2 linked regions of the Actinokineospora alba genome follow. The protein of the gene in region 1 interacts with the protein of each later gene in a pairwise test. Links are inferred from orthologs where the notes say so. Each region holds a gene or a part of one and is shown on either strand. Other genes may lie near its edges.

The links. Proteins that work in one complex are often made in the same cells at the same time.
Region 2: the proteins of C8E96_RS07845 (region 1) and C8E96_RS30615 interact in binary tests that used the Escherichia coli proteins (3 or more experiments, as listed by UniProt). The link is inferred for Actinokineospora alba from one-to-one orthologs.

What each region holds. Positions count from the first base shown.
Region 1 is NZ_SNXU01000001.1:1,635,178-1,643,300, reverse strand. What follows is about bases 3,042-5,977. They hold C8E96_RS07845 (single-stranded DNA-binding protein), read right to left. Parts: upstream 4,792-5,977; coding sequence 4,291-4,791; downstream 3,042-4,290. Other genes in these bases: C8E96_RS07835 (hypothetical protein), read right to left, coding at 5,185-5,977; rpsF (30S ribosomal protein S6), read right to left, coding at 4,811-5,101; rpsR (30S ribosomal protein S18), read right to left, coding at 3,983-4,231; rplI (50S ribosomal protein L9), read right to left, coding at 3,510-3,968; dnaB (replicative DNA helicase), read right to left, coding at 3,042-3,086. Outside these bases: C8E96_RS07865 (P-loop NTPase family protein), read left to right, coding at 1-534; more of dnaB, read right to left, coding at 501-3,041; more of C8E96_RS07835, read right to left, coding at 5,978-6,021; C8E96_RS07830 (hypothetical protein), read right to left, coding at 6,081-7,094; C8E96_RS07825 (deoxyribonuclease IV), read left to right, coding at 7,258-8,028; C8E96_RS07820 (glycosyltransferase family 87 protein), read left to right, coding at 8,073-8,123. UniProt on the Escherichia coli protein: Plays an important role in DNA replication, recombination and repair. Binds to ssDNA and to an array of partner proteins to recruit them to their sites of action during DNA metabolism. Acts as a sliding platform that migrates on DNA via reptation.
Region 2 is NZ_SNXU01000001.1:6,797,140-6,803,215, reverse strand. What follows is about bases 226-3,177. They hold C8E96_RS30615 (primosomal protein N'), read left to right. Parts: upstream 226-660; coding sequence 661-2,694; downstream 2,695-3,177. Other genes in these bases: C8E96_RS30610 (hypothetical protein), read right to left, coding at 2,698-3,177; C8E96_RS30620 (DUF397 domain-containing protein), read left to right, coding at 460-630; C8E96_RS30625 (helix-turn-helix domain-containing protein), read left to right, coding at 226-453. Also shown: more of C8E96_RS30625, read left to right, coding at 1-225; more of C8E96_RS30610, read right to left, coding at 3,178-3,945; C8E96_RS30605 (RNA polymerase sigma factor), read right to left, coding at 3,942-4,496; def (peptide deformylase), read left to right, coding at 4,640-5,185; fmt (methionyl-tRNA formyltransferase), read left to right, coding at 5,185-6,076.

The DNA of each region.
Region 1 (8,123 bases):
CGACGCGTCCTGATCGCCGGTGTGTCCGGTTCCGGCAAGACCACCCTCGCCCGACGGGTCGCGGCCGGGCTCGGCCTGCCCCGCTACGAACTCGACGCGCTGCATCACGGCCCGGGCTGGGTCAAGCGCCCCGAGTTCGAGTCCGACGTCGCCGCGTTCGCCGCCACCGACCGCTGGGTCTGCGAAGCGCAGTACCAGCGGTTTCTCGGAACCCTGCTGTGGGAACGCGCCGACACCCTGCTCTGGCTCGACCTGCCGCGCCGGACCGTCATGCACCGGGTGATTCGCCGCAGTGTCGCCCGAGCGGTCACCGGCCGCGAACTCTTCAACGGCAACACCGAGAACTGGCGCGAGTGGGCCGACCCCGAGCACCCGATCCGCTGGGCGTGGTCACAGCACGCCGCGACCAGCGCCAAAACCCGCGCGCTGGCCGAAGCGCACCCGAACGTCGACGTCGTCCGCTTCACCAGCGCGGGCGACGTCCGGCGCTGGCTGGGCGCTCAGCCCTGGGCGAGGTCGGCGAACCGGCTGTAGTGCAGCTGGTGCGCGACGACCACGGTCGCCGTCGGTCCGGCACGGTGCTTGGCGATGATCAAGTCCGCCTCACCCGCACGCGGGTCGTCGCGCTCCCAGGCGTCCGGCCGGTTGATCAGCAGCACGATGTCCGCGTCCTGCTCCAGCGAGCCGGATTCACGCAGGTCCGACAGCATCGGGCGCTTGTCGGTCCGCTGTTCGGGACCACGGTTCAGCTGACTGATCGCGATCACCGGCACCTCGATCTCCTTGGCCAACAGCTTGAGCTGCCGGGAGAACTCGGAGACTTCCTGCTGCCGCGACTCGACCCGCTTGCCGGAGGTCATCAGCTGCAGATAGTCGACGACGACCAGCTTCAGGTCATGCCGCTGCTTGAGCCGCCGAGCCTTCGCCCGGATCTCCATCATCGTCATGTTGGGCGAGTCGTCGACAAAGATCGGCGCCTCACTGATCTCACTCATCCGCCGCGCGAGCCGCGTCCAGTCGTCGTCGCTCATCCGACCACCGCGCATATCCCCGAGCCGAATACGCGCCTCGGCGGAGAGCATGCGCATGACGATCTCGGTCTTGCTCATTTCCAGGGAGAAGATGACGCTGCTCATGCCGTGCTTGATCGAGCAGGAACGCGCGAAGTCCAAACCCAGGGTCGAATTGTGCGTCGGGATCATCGATCGACCCGCGAGATACAGGTGGTCGGCGTTGTCCACCTCGACACACCGCACCGGCACTGAGGCGATCGGGCGGACATCCACGATGTACCGAACGCCGGGACGGCTCGGGCGGTCCATCATGCGTTCCTTGTGCAGAAGGTGCTTCCGTTCGAGCCGGAACACGCGGTCCTGCGGGGTGAACGTCATGATGTAAGCGGTGGAACGATCTTCGTTTCGTCCTGCGACTCGTTTGGTCCGGATCCGGCAGCGGTAGCCGAGGCCGATGATCAGCTCGTGGATGTCGTACGCGAGCCTTCGGTCAGTGACGGAGATCTGCGCCGAACCCGTCGCCGTGACGGTGCCGTCGGTGTCGAGCAGACCGGCTAGGAGCGCCCGGCGCTGCGATTCGGAAGCGCGCAGGTACGACACCGGGATGTGCTTGTCGCCCAACACGCCGGTCGTTCGCAGGATGGCCTGGAGTGACCCGTGTTCCCAAGTGCACGGCTGACAGAGGCGCCCACCTGTCGACGGCTTGCCGCAGTCTCGGCAATGCGGCGGCGGAACGGGCGCGGACACGAAGCGCGACTTGCCCCCGCAGCTTCGCCCGCACGTCTTCACCTCGCTTGTTCGCGGCACGAACGTCTCCCCGCAGACGACGCACGATTTCGCCGCCACTGGCTCCGGCGTCGGAAGCCGCAGGTGGTAGCGCATGTTGCCGTACTCGTGGGCCTCGATCCCGGTCGCCTCGATGTGGCAGATGATCTCGGGATCATTCGTGGTGAACCGGGCCCCGGCGGAGTCGCCATCGCCCAGCCACGCACCCAAGACATAGGGCGGAACCGGCAGGTCGGCTTCGGCGAGCGACAAGGGCGCGGTGAGAGCGACGGCATGGTTCGCTCGGCGATCACTGGTCTCGCACCGGACAGATGCGGCGAGTTCGGCCGTGGTGCGAATCGCGGAGGACGGGCCTGCGGCAGCCCGGCGGGAGGCGCGGGTGCTGGTCAGCCACTCGTGTTCGGCGTCCGCGACGATCACGGTGCCATCGCTGAACTCGACCTCGAAACACGGGCGGCCGACCATCACGTCGGTCGCGCCGACGACCCGGGTGGCTTTGCCATCGGCGTCGATCAGCTCGTCACCGACCTTGACCTCGCCCATGGTGGTCCAGCCGGTGGGTGTGGGCAGTGGCGTGTCGAGGGCCAGCGCCTTGCCGACACCAGGTCGTGCCGCGACGATGATCATCTGGCCGGGGTGCAGGCCGTTGGTGACCTCGTCGAGGTCGGCGAAGCCGGTGGGGATGCCCAAGGAGTTGCCGCCGCGGGAGGCGATGGCGTCGATCTCGTCCATGGTGGGCTGCAGCAGTTCCTCGAGCGCGACGTAGTCCTCGCTCATGCTGCGTTCGGTGACCTCGTAGATCGACGCCTGCGCGCGGTCGACGATCTCGGTGACGTCGGCGCCCTCGGCGCCCTGGTAGCCGAGTTGGACGATGCGGGTTCCCGCTTCGACGAGCCTGCGCAGGATCGCCTTCTCCGCGACGATCTCCGCGTAGTAGCCGGCGTTGGCCGCGGTCGGGACCGTGGCGATCAACGTGTGCAGGTACGGGGCACCGCCGACTCGGCGGAGTTCGCCGCGGCGTTCGAGTTCGGCGGAGACCATGATCGGGTCGGCGGGTTCGCCGCGGCCGTACAGGTCGAGCACGCAGTCGTAGATCATCTGGTGCGCCGGGCGGTAGAAGTCGCCGGGGCGCAGGGCTTCGATCACGTCGGCGATGGCGTCCTTGGACAGCATCATGCCGCCGAGCACGCTCTGTTCGGCCGCGAGGTCCTGCGGCGGCTGCCGGTCGAGACCGTGCTCGGGGCCGCTCGGCATCGGCGGCAAAGAGCGGTCATCGGTCAGCGCCACGCGGCCCTCCTTCGTACATCTGTTCGGTCCGACGGTACGTCGGCACGGCGACATTTCGGTGCCGCCGGGCCGACGCTAGAACCCCCGATCGGCCGCTTGCAAACGACCTTGGGGACACAACTGTGGATAACCTGTGGATGGTTTGAGCCACCTGCGTACAGCTGCCCGCGTACCTGTGTACAACTTGGGGACAACTACATCAGTCTCATAAGAACGCCCAGGTCAGAGGCTGTGTACAAGGTGTGGAGAAAACTCTCCCACGATCGTCCGGCGTGTCGCGATTAATCGCCGCTTCGGCGTGTCGCCGTGGCTGTCACCCCGGTGGGTGAACACGACCTGTGGACAACTTGGGGACAGCGGGTGCGGACACGAAACCGCCCCTCCCGCTCGCGGCGGAAGGGGCGGTTTCGGTTGGACGGGGTGTCAGCCCGCCGCGTTCACCTCGACGGTGAAGGCGGCAGTGACGTCCGGGTGGAGCCGCACGTTGACCGAGTGCTTGCCGACCGTCTTGATGTGGCCTGCGAGGTCGATCGCGCGCTTGTCGAGCACCGGGCCACCGGCCGCCTTGACGGCGGCGACGATGTCGGCCGTGGTGATCGAGCCGAACAGCTTGCCCGAGTTCGACGCGGCCTTGGCGGCCAGCGGCACGCTGCCCAGTGCGGTCAGCGCTCCCTTGACCTCCTTGGCGTGGTCGAGGTCGCGGATCCGGCTGGCCTCCTGGGCCCGGCGGATGACCTGGACCTGCTTCTCGGCGCCCTTGGTGGCGACGATGGCATAGCCCTTGGGCAGCAGGTAGTTGCGGCCGTAGCCGTCCTTGACCTCGACGGCGTCGCCGGGGCCACCAAGTCCACTCACGTCAGTGGTGAGGATGAGCTTCATGATGCGTCTCCTCCTGATCAGCGAGCGGTCGAGGTGTAGGGAAGCAGGGCGACCTCGCGAGCGTTCTTCACCGCGATGGCGACGTCGCGCTGGTGCTGGCTGCAGTTGCCGGTCACCCGACGCGCGCGGATCTTGCCGCGGTCGGAGATGTACTTGCGCAGCAGCGTGGTGTCCTTGTAGTCGATGTTCACCGGACGGTCCTTCTTCACGTCCTTGCAGAACACGCAGACCTTCTTCTTGGGCTTGCGAATCGGTGGCTTGGCCACGTCTTACTCCTGGGTTCTATCTAGTGAAAGAGTCTGGGGTGAGCGCGGTGCAGTGCGCTTTAGAAAGGAGGCTCGTCGTTGAAGCCGCCGCCGCCACCGCCGCCTGACGGAGGTGCGGAGCCCCACGGGTCGTCAGCGGGCGGAGCGGACTGGCCGGAGCCACCGCCGCCGTAACCGCCGCCACCACCGGTGCCTCGGCTGACCTTGTTGACCTTGGCGGTCGCGTACTTGAGCGAGGGGCCGACCTCGTCGACCTCAAGCTCGATGACCGTGCGCTTCTCGCCCTCGCGGGTCTCGTAAGACCGCTGCTTGAGCCGTCCGCTCACGATCACCCGCGAACCACGGGTCAGCGACTCGGCCACGTTCTCGGCCGCCTGTCGCCAGATGTTGCACCGCAGGAAGAGCGCTTCGCCGTCTTTCCACTCGCCGCTCGCCTTGTCGAACGTGCGGGGGGTGGACGCGACCGTGAAGCTGGCCACGGCAGCACCCGACGGGGTGAAGCGCAATTCAGGATCGGCGGTCAGATTTCCGACCACCGTGATCGTCGTGTCACCAGCCATCGTTTGCCTCCCTGTCCCGTCAGGCGTTCTCGCGCCGCATGACCTTGGTCCGCAGCACGGATTCCTGCAGGGACAGCTGGCGGTCCAGCTCCTTCACGGCCGCGGGCTCCGAGATGATGTCGAGCACGGCGTAGATGCCTTCGGCGTGCTTCTTGATCTCGAAGGACAGGCGGCGCTTGCCCCAGATTTCGACCTTCTCGACGTTTCCGCCCGACGTGCGGATCACGTTGAGGAACGTGTCGAGCGACGGAGCGACAGTGCGCTCGTCGAGTGTGGGGTCGAGGATGACCATAACCTCGTAATGACGCATGAAGACCACTCACCTCCTGTGGACTCGCGGCCACGGACGTTCCGTGGCAGGAGGGTCTGCGGACAGAGCGTAACAGCGGCCGGTCAGGCCCTGCGCAGCACCCACGTGCGGACCAGTGCACCAGTGACCACCGACAACGCGAGGACGGCCAGCAGGATCGGCAGGCCGACGGTGTTGCCCGCGCCCACCGGGAGCGCCTGGGCGTCACCGGCGGTGCGGAAGTCGGCAGTGTCGCTCAGCAACCCGAACTCGGGGCTGTAGCCGGGAACGCTGCCGTAGCGGGCGCTCGGCGAGGGCACGAACAAGCCCGCCTTGGCGAACGGGATCGACCCGTAGTCGCGCTTGGCGGCCCCGGCGAGCGCGGCGCCGTCGTAGAGCCGCAGCTGGTCGGGAACCGTGTAGCCGCCGACGGGCTGCGCGTTCGGGGTGAGCGGGTTGGTGCCCGGGCCGCCAGGCTTGGTGCCGGGAGCGGTTTTGGACGGGTTGAGCGCGCGCACTGTCATGCCGCACTTCTCAGTGACAAGTTGGTGGACGCGCGCGACCGCGGCGTCGGTATGCGGGACCAGTTCTCGCATCGGCCGCACGACGGTCGCCACGGCGTCCGCGATCACGGACCCGGGGATCTCGCCGGTGCCGTCGGGGACCTCACCGACGGGGATCGACGCGCCGAGCGGGAAGGCGATGCCGACCGAGGTGCCGCGCAAGGCACCCAGGCCCTCGGTCTCGCGGACCGCCTGGCTGACCAGTCCCGCGACCGCGAGCCGAGCGAGCGTGACCGGCTGCCCCTTGAAGGCGATGACGGTCTGGGAGCAGTCCACGGCGACGAACGGGATGGGGGCCGCACTGGCCTGCGCCGGTCCGAGTGAGACCGCGGCACCCGCGGCGAGCAATGCGAGAGCCGAGCAGATCAGTCGCCGCACCCGGTGCACCCTTTCGTGTCGTACGCCACTACCGGGTGAACGATAGACCGGCGATCAAGTCACGCGGTCATGCGACGAAGAACCCAGGTGCGGACCAGTGCCGCGGTCACTCCGGACAGCGCCAGCACGGCGAGCAGGATCGGGAACGCGATGCGGTTGCCGCTCACCGGGGTGAGCGCGTCGGCGTGGCCCGCGGCCTGGACGCCGTCGGTGTCATTGTTCGTGCCGAGGATGCCGAACTGCGGCGAGTAGCCGGGGACGCCGCCGCCGTACCGGACGCCGGGCGACGGGGCGAACAGCCCGGCCTTGGCGAACGGCAGGTTCGAGTAGTCGGCCATCGGCGAGCGGCCGAAGTTGTAGTTGGGGCTGAAGAACATGCCGCCCCCGCTGGGGACGCCGCCGATCACGGACTGGTTCGAGCCGGGGAGCGCGCCGGTGTTGCCGCCGCCGTTGGTGCCGCCCGGACCGCTGCCGCCGGGGGCGCCGGGGTTGGTGGTGCCGGGGGGCTGCGTCGGGTTGGTCGGGTTGCCGGGCAGCGGCAGTGCCGCCGCGCCCTTCTCGATGGCGCCCGCGACGGTCTTCGAGCCCTCCTGGACGGGGGCAGCAGCCGTATTCACCACGGTGACGACAATCCCGCAGCCAGAGGTCAACGAGGCTTGAACTTTGGTCATGATGCCGTTGAGCACGTCGCCGATCAGCGGAATGCCCTGGATGGCGCTGCGGATGCGCGGCGTGGCCGCTGCCGCGATGGTCGCACCGGAGATGGTTGAATTGGCGCTGGGGACGGTGCCGATGGGGATGTTGCCCATGCCGGATACCGCGCTGCTCACGCCGCCCGCCAGGGTGCCACCGATGAGGGGCACGGCCCGCACGATGGAAAGCACCGGATCGAGGACGGCGCTCGGGCTCAGGGAGATAGGCGTGCCAGGTGTGCCTTGAACGCTGGTTGAGCAGTCGCCCACCACGATGGGGTCGGCCGCGGCCGCGGTGCCCGACGACATGACCAGGCTCCCCGTCGCCGCGCTGATGGCGAGAACGAGGCCGGTGGCGAACGTCTTGTAGCGGCGTCGCATGGTCACCCCTTCGGATACCGACAAGTAGCTTCAGTGAAAGTAACGACGGTAACCCCTCATCGTGACGGCGACCAGGCCCGATTAGGTGCGAATCACCCGTGGCGGGCATCGGCTTGCCACCGAGAGTCCTGTCTGTCTGTGCTGACGACTACGCTCGCGATCCATGAGCATCGGTGCCCATGTCCGCGACGACGACCCCGTCGGTGCAGCGCGCGAGCGCGAGGCCGAGGTCGTCCAGTTCTTCCTGTCCGACCCGCAGAGCTTCAAGGCACCGCAGCCCCACCCGCAGACCGCGGAGTTGCTCGCGTCCGATCTGACGGTGTTCGTCCATTCGCCTTATCGGGTGAACATCGCTTCGACGAACAATCGTATTCGCATCCCGTCGCGAAAGCTCGTCGTGCAGCACGCGGAGGGCGCGGCCCAGGTCGGAGCCAAGGGCCTGGTCGTCCACGGCGGTCATCTGGGCGCCGATGAAGATCCCGCGATCGGCATCGACAACTGGCGCAAGTTCTTCGAGCGGCAGCAGGCCGACGGCGGTTTCGCGGTGCCGATCCTGATCGAGAACACCGCGGGCGGCGACAACGCCATGGCGCGCCGCTTCGACATGCTCGCCCGGCTGTGGGACGCGGTCGGCGAGTTCGGCGCCGGGTTCTGCCTCGACACCTGTCACGCGTTCGCGGCGGGCGAGGATCTGGTCGACATCACCGATCGGGTGATGCGAATCACAGGGCGGATCGACCTGGTGCACCTGAACAGCTCCCGCGACGAGTTCGGCTCGACCCGCGACCGGCACGCCAACATCAAGACTGGCACGATCGACGCCAAGCAACTCGTCGACGTGGTCGCGGCGGCAGGCGCCCCGGTGGTGGTCGAGACCCCGTCCGACGGCCAGGCGGAGGACATCGCGTTCCTGCGCGAGGCGCTCGGCCGGTGAGCGTGCCCGCGGGGGTGACGGTGTCAGGGAAGGCGGAAAGCGCAGTGCCCGAGGCACCGCAGGACCGTTCGTCGACGGTGCTCCGGCTCGGTCGC
Region 2 (6,076 bases), 5.2 Mb from region 1 along the record:
GTCTTGTCGTTCGGTGATCCGGGCGAAGAAGAGGTGACCGTGCGCCTGACTGGGCGCATGGAGCGCCAGTCGGTGCTGACCAAACTCGCAGCCCCGGCGTATACGGCCATCATCGATGAAGCCGTCTTGCGCCGGTCGTGCGGCAGCCCGGAACTGATGGTCGAGCAGTTGCGTTGGCTCATGGATATAGCCAAGCTGCCGAATATCTCCATCCACGTAATCCCTTTCCGGCACGGGCTCTATCGCAACCCCGGCTACTTCTCGAAGCTGGAGTTCGCCAAGGAACCGCCGATCGTCTACGTGGAACACGAAGGCGCTTCGGGGTTCCTGCACGAGCAGGAAGACACCGACGAGTTCCATGGCCTGACGGATATGCTGGCCAAGCTGTCGTTGAGTTCCGCCGATTCGGTGAACTTCCTGGCGATGATGGCGGCCGATTACGAACGGAGCTGAAACAGCATGCACGCTGAGTGGCGGAAGTCGACCTTCAGCAGCCCCGTAGGGGATGACTGCGTCGAGGTGTCGTATTCCACCGAGGTCCACCTCCGCGACTCCAAGAACCCGGATGGGGGAACTCTGCACCTCCCCGCCTCCTCTTGGGCACCGCACCTGCTGGCCCGCACCGAGTGATCGTCGGTCCGCTCTGGTAAACCAGCGCACATGACCTCCGACCCCGACGCCCTGTTCGAGGTCGCCGCACCCAAAAAACCCGCCCCGCCGAAGGGCAAACAACAGCCCGCCCCCGATCTCCCCGTCGCCAAGGTCTACGTCGACGTGCCCCTCGCGCACCTCGACCGCACCTACGACTACCTCGTCCCCGACAAACTCGACGCCGACGCCGTCCCCGGCTGCCGAATCCGCGTCCGCTTCGCGGGCCAACTCGTCGACGGGTTCCTGATCGAGCGGGTCGCCGAGTCCGACCACGCGGGCACCCTCCAGTTCCTCGACCGAGTCGTCTCACCCGAACCGGTCCTGGCCCCCGAGATCGCCCGCCTCTGCCGCGCCGTCGCCGACCGCTACGGCGGCACCATGATCGACGTCCTCCGCCTCGCCATCCCACCCCGCCACGGCCGGGTCGAAGCCGAGGACCCCGCCGAACCCGCCCCACCGCCCGCCGTCCCCGACCCGGCGGGCTGGTCGCGCTACCCGCGCGGCACCGCCTTCCTCGAAGCCGTCCGCACCGGCAGGCAAGCCCACGCCGTCTGGCAGGCCCTGCCGGGGGAGGACTGGCCCACCCGCCTCGCCGAACTCGCCGCCACCGCCGCCTCCGCGGGCCGAGGCGCGGTCCTCGTCGTGCCGGACCACCGCGATGTCACCCGCGTCCACGCCGCCTGCGTGGCCCTCGCGGGAGCCGACGCCGTTGTCGCGCTGTCGGCCGACCAAGGTCCCGCGAAGCGCTACCGGGCCTGGCTTTCCCTGCGGCGCGGTCGCGCGCGGATCGTGGTCGGCACCCGAGCCAGTGCCTACGCCCCGGTCGAGAAGCCAGGCATCCTCGTCGTCTGGGACGACGGCGACGACCAGCACTCCGACCTGCGCTCGCCCTACCCACACGTCCGCGACGTCCTCATCCAGCGCGGCGCCCTCGGCAAGGCCAGCGTGCTCGTCGCCGGTTTCGCCCGCACCGCCGAGGCCCAGGTCCTCGTCGACTCCGGCTGGGCCCCCGAGATCGTCGCCACCCGCGACGCCATCCGCGACGCCGCCCCACGGGTGACCGCCATCGGCGAACACGAGACCCAACTCGCGCGCGACCCGGCCGCCCGCACCGCCCGCGTCCCCTCCGTCGCCTTCGACGCGGCCCGAGCCGCCCTCAAGGCAGGCCACCCCGTCCTGGTCCAGGTCCCGCGCCGCGGCTACGTCCCGGCCCTGACCTGCCAGGACTGCCGCACCCCGGCCCGCTGCCGGCGCTGCGCGGGCCCGCTGAGCCAGGGCGAGAACAAACCCCCCGCCTGCCGCTGGTGCGCCGCCGCCGACGCCAACTACCGCTGCCCCACCTGCGGCTCCCGCAAACTCCGCGCCGTCGTCATCGGCGCCAAACGCACCGCCGAGGAACTGGGCCGAGCCTTCGCCGGCGTCCCCGTCCGCACGTCCGGCGGCCAAGAAGTCCTCGCCGCAGTCGGCCCCGAACCCGCCCTGGTCGTCGCCACCCCCGGCGCCGAACCAGTCGCCGAGCACGGCTACGGCGCCGCCCTCCTCCTCGACGCCTGGGCCCTCCTCAACCGCGCCGACCTGCGCGCCACCGAGGAAGCCCTCCGCCGCTGGATGACCGCGTCCGCGCTGGTCAGGCCCGCAAGCGACGGCGGCCGAGTCGTCGTCATGGCCGACTCGGCCGCCCCCACCGTCCAGGCCCTCGTCCGCTGGGACCCGGTCTGGCACGCGTCCCGCGAACTCGCCGCCCGCGCCGAACTCGGCTTCCCCCCGGCCGTCCGCATGGCCTCCGTCGACGGCACCCCCAGCGCCCTCGCCGCATTCCTGGACGACCTCCCCCTGCCCCCGACGGGTGAAGTCCTCGGCCCGGTCCCGCTAGGCGACCTGGACGCCAACGGCCAGGCGGCCCGCGAACGCGCCCTGATCCGCGTGACCCGCGCCGAAGGCCGAGCCCTGGCCACCGCCCTGGCCAAGGCCCAAGCCATCCGCACCGCCCGCAAGGAACCAGACCCGCTGCGCGTCCAACTCGACCCGCTCGACCTGATCTGACCGTCACCCCGGGAACAACTGCCCGGAGTGAATCTCCTTGCCGTTGCGATCGGTCACCACGACCTGAACCCCCGTTGGCACTGCATATGCCTGTGGCATCAGCTCTTGGGGGATCGGCAACGCGAACGTCGAACCGATGATCGGCACCGAGATCGGTTCCGCTCCGGGTTTCATGGTCAGCTTCATCCCCGAGACCTCAGGTTCGACCGCCCCGATTGCCCACGCGCTCTCACCCGCCTCCGGTTCGACCAGCGTGACGAACTGGATCGGCCGGGCGAGCATCACCTCCTCATGGATGACGCTGAAGGAGAACCGGCGGCTACCCGTGCCCGCGTCATAGTCGCGGGTGCAGGACGCCACCAGATCGCCAAGCCGCGCCACGACGGTTCGTTTCGCCCCACCGGACGTCATCGCACCCGGCTGCCAGGCGTCGGGGTCCACCACGGGTGTCTCCGACTTCGTCAGGCATTCGCCGAGGAAGGCGCCCTGCGACGAGGCGCGTTCGCCCGCCGGAAGGGGACGATCCACCACGGACACCGCGGGAGCGGCGGGCGTGGGCAGGTTGCGGACCTCCGGGGGGCCACCGTCCCCAATGGGGGCCGTCGCGGAGACCTTCATCGGACCCTGGCTCAATGGATTCATCCCGACCCACATGCCGTCCTTCACCATGGCCTGCGTGCCGTGGCCCACGGTCGGGCCGCCGGATTCCGCGTCGACGAACAGCGTCGACCAGGTCGGGTCCGCTACCCCCGCGACGGAGCCCGCCGGGGTGAACAGCAGCGCGGCCGTCCCCGTCCCCGACGCGGCTGGTGCCAAGGCTTTCGGGTCCGCCACTGTCACCGACGTCGTGGTCGTCTCGCAGAAGATCGGCGTCTCCCCAGACCGGGCCGCCAAGATCCACCGGCCTTCGACCTGCCAGCCGATCACCGGCCGCCAAGTCGCCCGATGAGGGAATCGCGCGGCCTTGCCCGCGTCCACGACGGCGGCCCAGCAGCGGTCCAACTCGGTTTGCGCGCGGGTCATGTCGACCTCCGGCCCCGGCAGGCCGTTGGCGGGTGGCTCTACTCCGGCCAACCAGTCCACCGCCGCCGAGCCGCCCGCCACCAGCAGTGCGACGACGGCCGCCACGGCCAACGGTGTGCGGCGCCTGCCCCCCGCCGCCTCGCCGAGCGCCCGGGTCCGGATGCGGTCGCGGACGTCGTCCGGCAGATCCCGCGGGGGCGCGACGTACGGCCTCCACTCCTCGGTCATGCCCTCTCCTCCAGCACAGTGCGCAGCCGGGCCCGTGCCCGCGACAGCCGCGATCGCACGCTGACCTCCGCGACCCCGAGCAACGCGGCCGCGTCCGCGGTCGACACTTCCCCCAACAGACACAGCTCCACCGCTTCCCGCTCCGCCTTCGGCAGCGAGCGCACGGCTTCGGCGACCTCCCTGGTACGCCGGTCGTCGTCGACCCGCTGGACGACGGCGTCGGCATGGTCGCCCGCGGTCTCCTCGACCGGCACCCGTCGCACCGCCCGCAGGAACCTGGTCGACCGCCGGAACTCGGTGCGCGCGAGGTTGCCCACGACCGCGTAGAACCAGGGCAGCGCGCTGTCCCGGACCAGGGTCACCTCCCGGCGCCTCGACCAGCCGGTCATGAACGCGGCCGACGTCACGTCCTCGGCCTGCGCCCACGACCCGGTGAGCCGGTACGCGTGGTTCCACACGGCTTGGACATGGCGTTCGAACAGCAGGCCGAACGCGGAGCGGTCGCCCTCGGCCGCTCTTCGCCACAAGACCGCGTCGCTGTCGGAGGTCACCGCGATGTCGGATGCGTCCAGCGCTCTCGCCCCCCAGCTTGATCGCGCGATGGTAGTCACGAAGGTAGGTGTCCGCTCCGGGGTGAAGCGTTGCATCGGAGCTGAATACACTGGGACGACCGCCCGCACGTCGAAGGAGCTTTGTGACCGTTCAGCCGATCCGGCTCTTCGGGGATCCCGTGCTGCGCACGCCCGCGGCCGAGGTGGTCGACTTCGACCGAGAGCTGCACAACCTCGTCAAGGACCTCTGGGACACCATGGAGTCCCAGGGCGGTGCCGGGATCGCCGCGCCGCAGCTCGGGGTCGGGCTGCGCGTGTTCACCTACCACTGCGACGGGTTCGCTGGGCACATGATCAACCCGGTGTGGACCTCGGTCGGCGAGGACTACCAGCTGGGCCCCGAGGGCTGCCTGTCCATCCCCGGCTTCTCCTGGGATTGCCGCCGCCACAGCAACGTGGTCGCGCGCGGGTGCAACCTGCACGGCGAGCCCATCGAGATCGAGGGCACCGACCTGCTGGCCCGCTGCATCCAGCACGAGACCGACCACCTCGACGGCGTGCTGTTCGTCGACCGGCTCGACGACGCCACCCGCAAGCTCGCGATGCGCGAGATCCGCAACGCCGACTGGTTCGACGGCGCCGTGCCCACGCTCAAGCAGAGCCCGCACCCGCTGTTCGGTGCCCACTGATGCGGCTGGTGTTCGCGGGCACGCCCGAGGTCGCCGTCCCGTCGCTGCGGGCGCTGCTGGAGTCCGGACGCCATGAGGTCGCCGCGGTCGTCACCAGGCCGGACGCGCCCGCCGGACGCGGACGCAAGCTGGTCCGGTCGCCGGTCGCGGCGCTGGCCGATGAGCACGGCATCGAGGTGCTGAGCCCGGTCAAGGCGTCCAGCAAGTCCTTCCAGACGCGGCTGCGCGAGATCGAGCCGGACTGCTGCCCCGTCGTGGCGTACGGCGCGATGCTGCCGCAGTCCGCTTTGGACATTCCCCGCTGCGGCTGGGTGAACCTGCACTTCTCGGTGCTGCCCGCCTGGCGTGGCGCGGCCCCGGTTCAGGCGGCGGTCTACCACGGCGACGAGATCACCGGCGCCAGCACGTTCCAGATCGTCAAGGAACTCGACGCGGGTCCGGTCTTCGGTGTGCTCACCGAGCCGATCCGGCCCGACGACACCTCCGGCGCCCTGCTCGACCGCCTCGCGCACGCGGGCGCCGGTCTGCTGCTGTCCACACTGGACGGCATCGAAGGCGGCAAGCTGGTCGCGCGCGAGCAGCCCGCAGAGGGCGTCAGCTACGCCCACAAGATCACCGTCGACGACGCGAAGGTCGACTTCACCCTCCCCGGCCTCGCCGTCGACCGCCGCGTCCGCGCGGTCACGCCGGAACCGGGCGCGTGGGCGGAGTTCCGCGGCGAGCGGATCAAGCTCGGCCCGATGAGCCGCGCCGAAGGCGATCTCGCCCCGGGTGAACTGCTCGTCGAGCGCAAGCGCATCCTGGTCGGGACGGCCACGTGGCCGTTGCAGCTGGGCGAAGTACAGGCACAAGGGAAGAAACGCATGCAGGCGACCGACTGGGCGCGCGGCA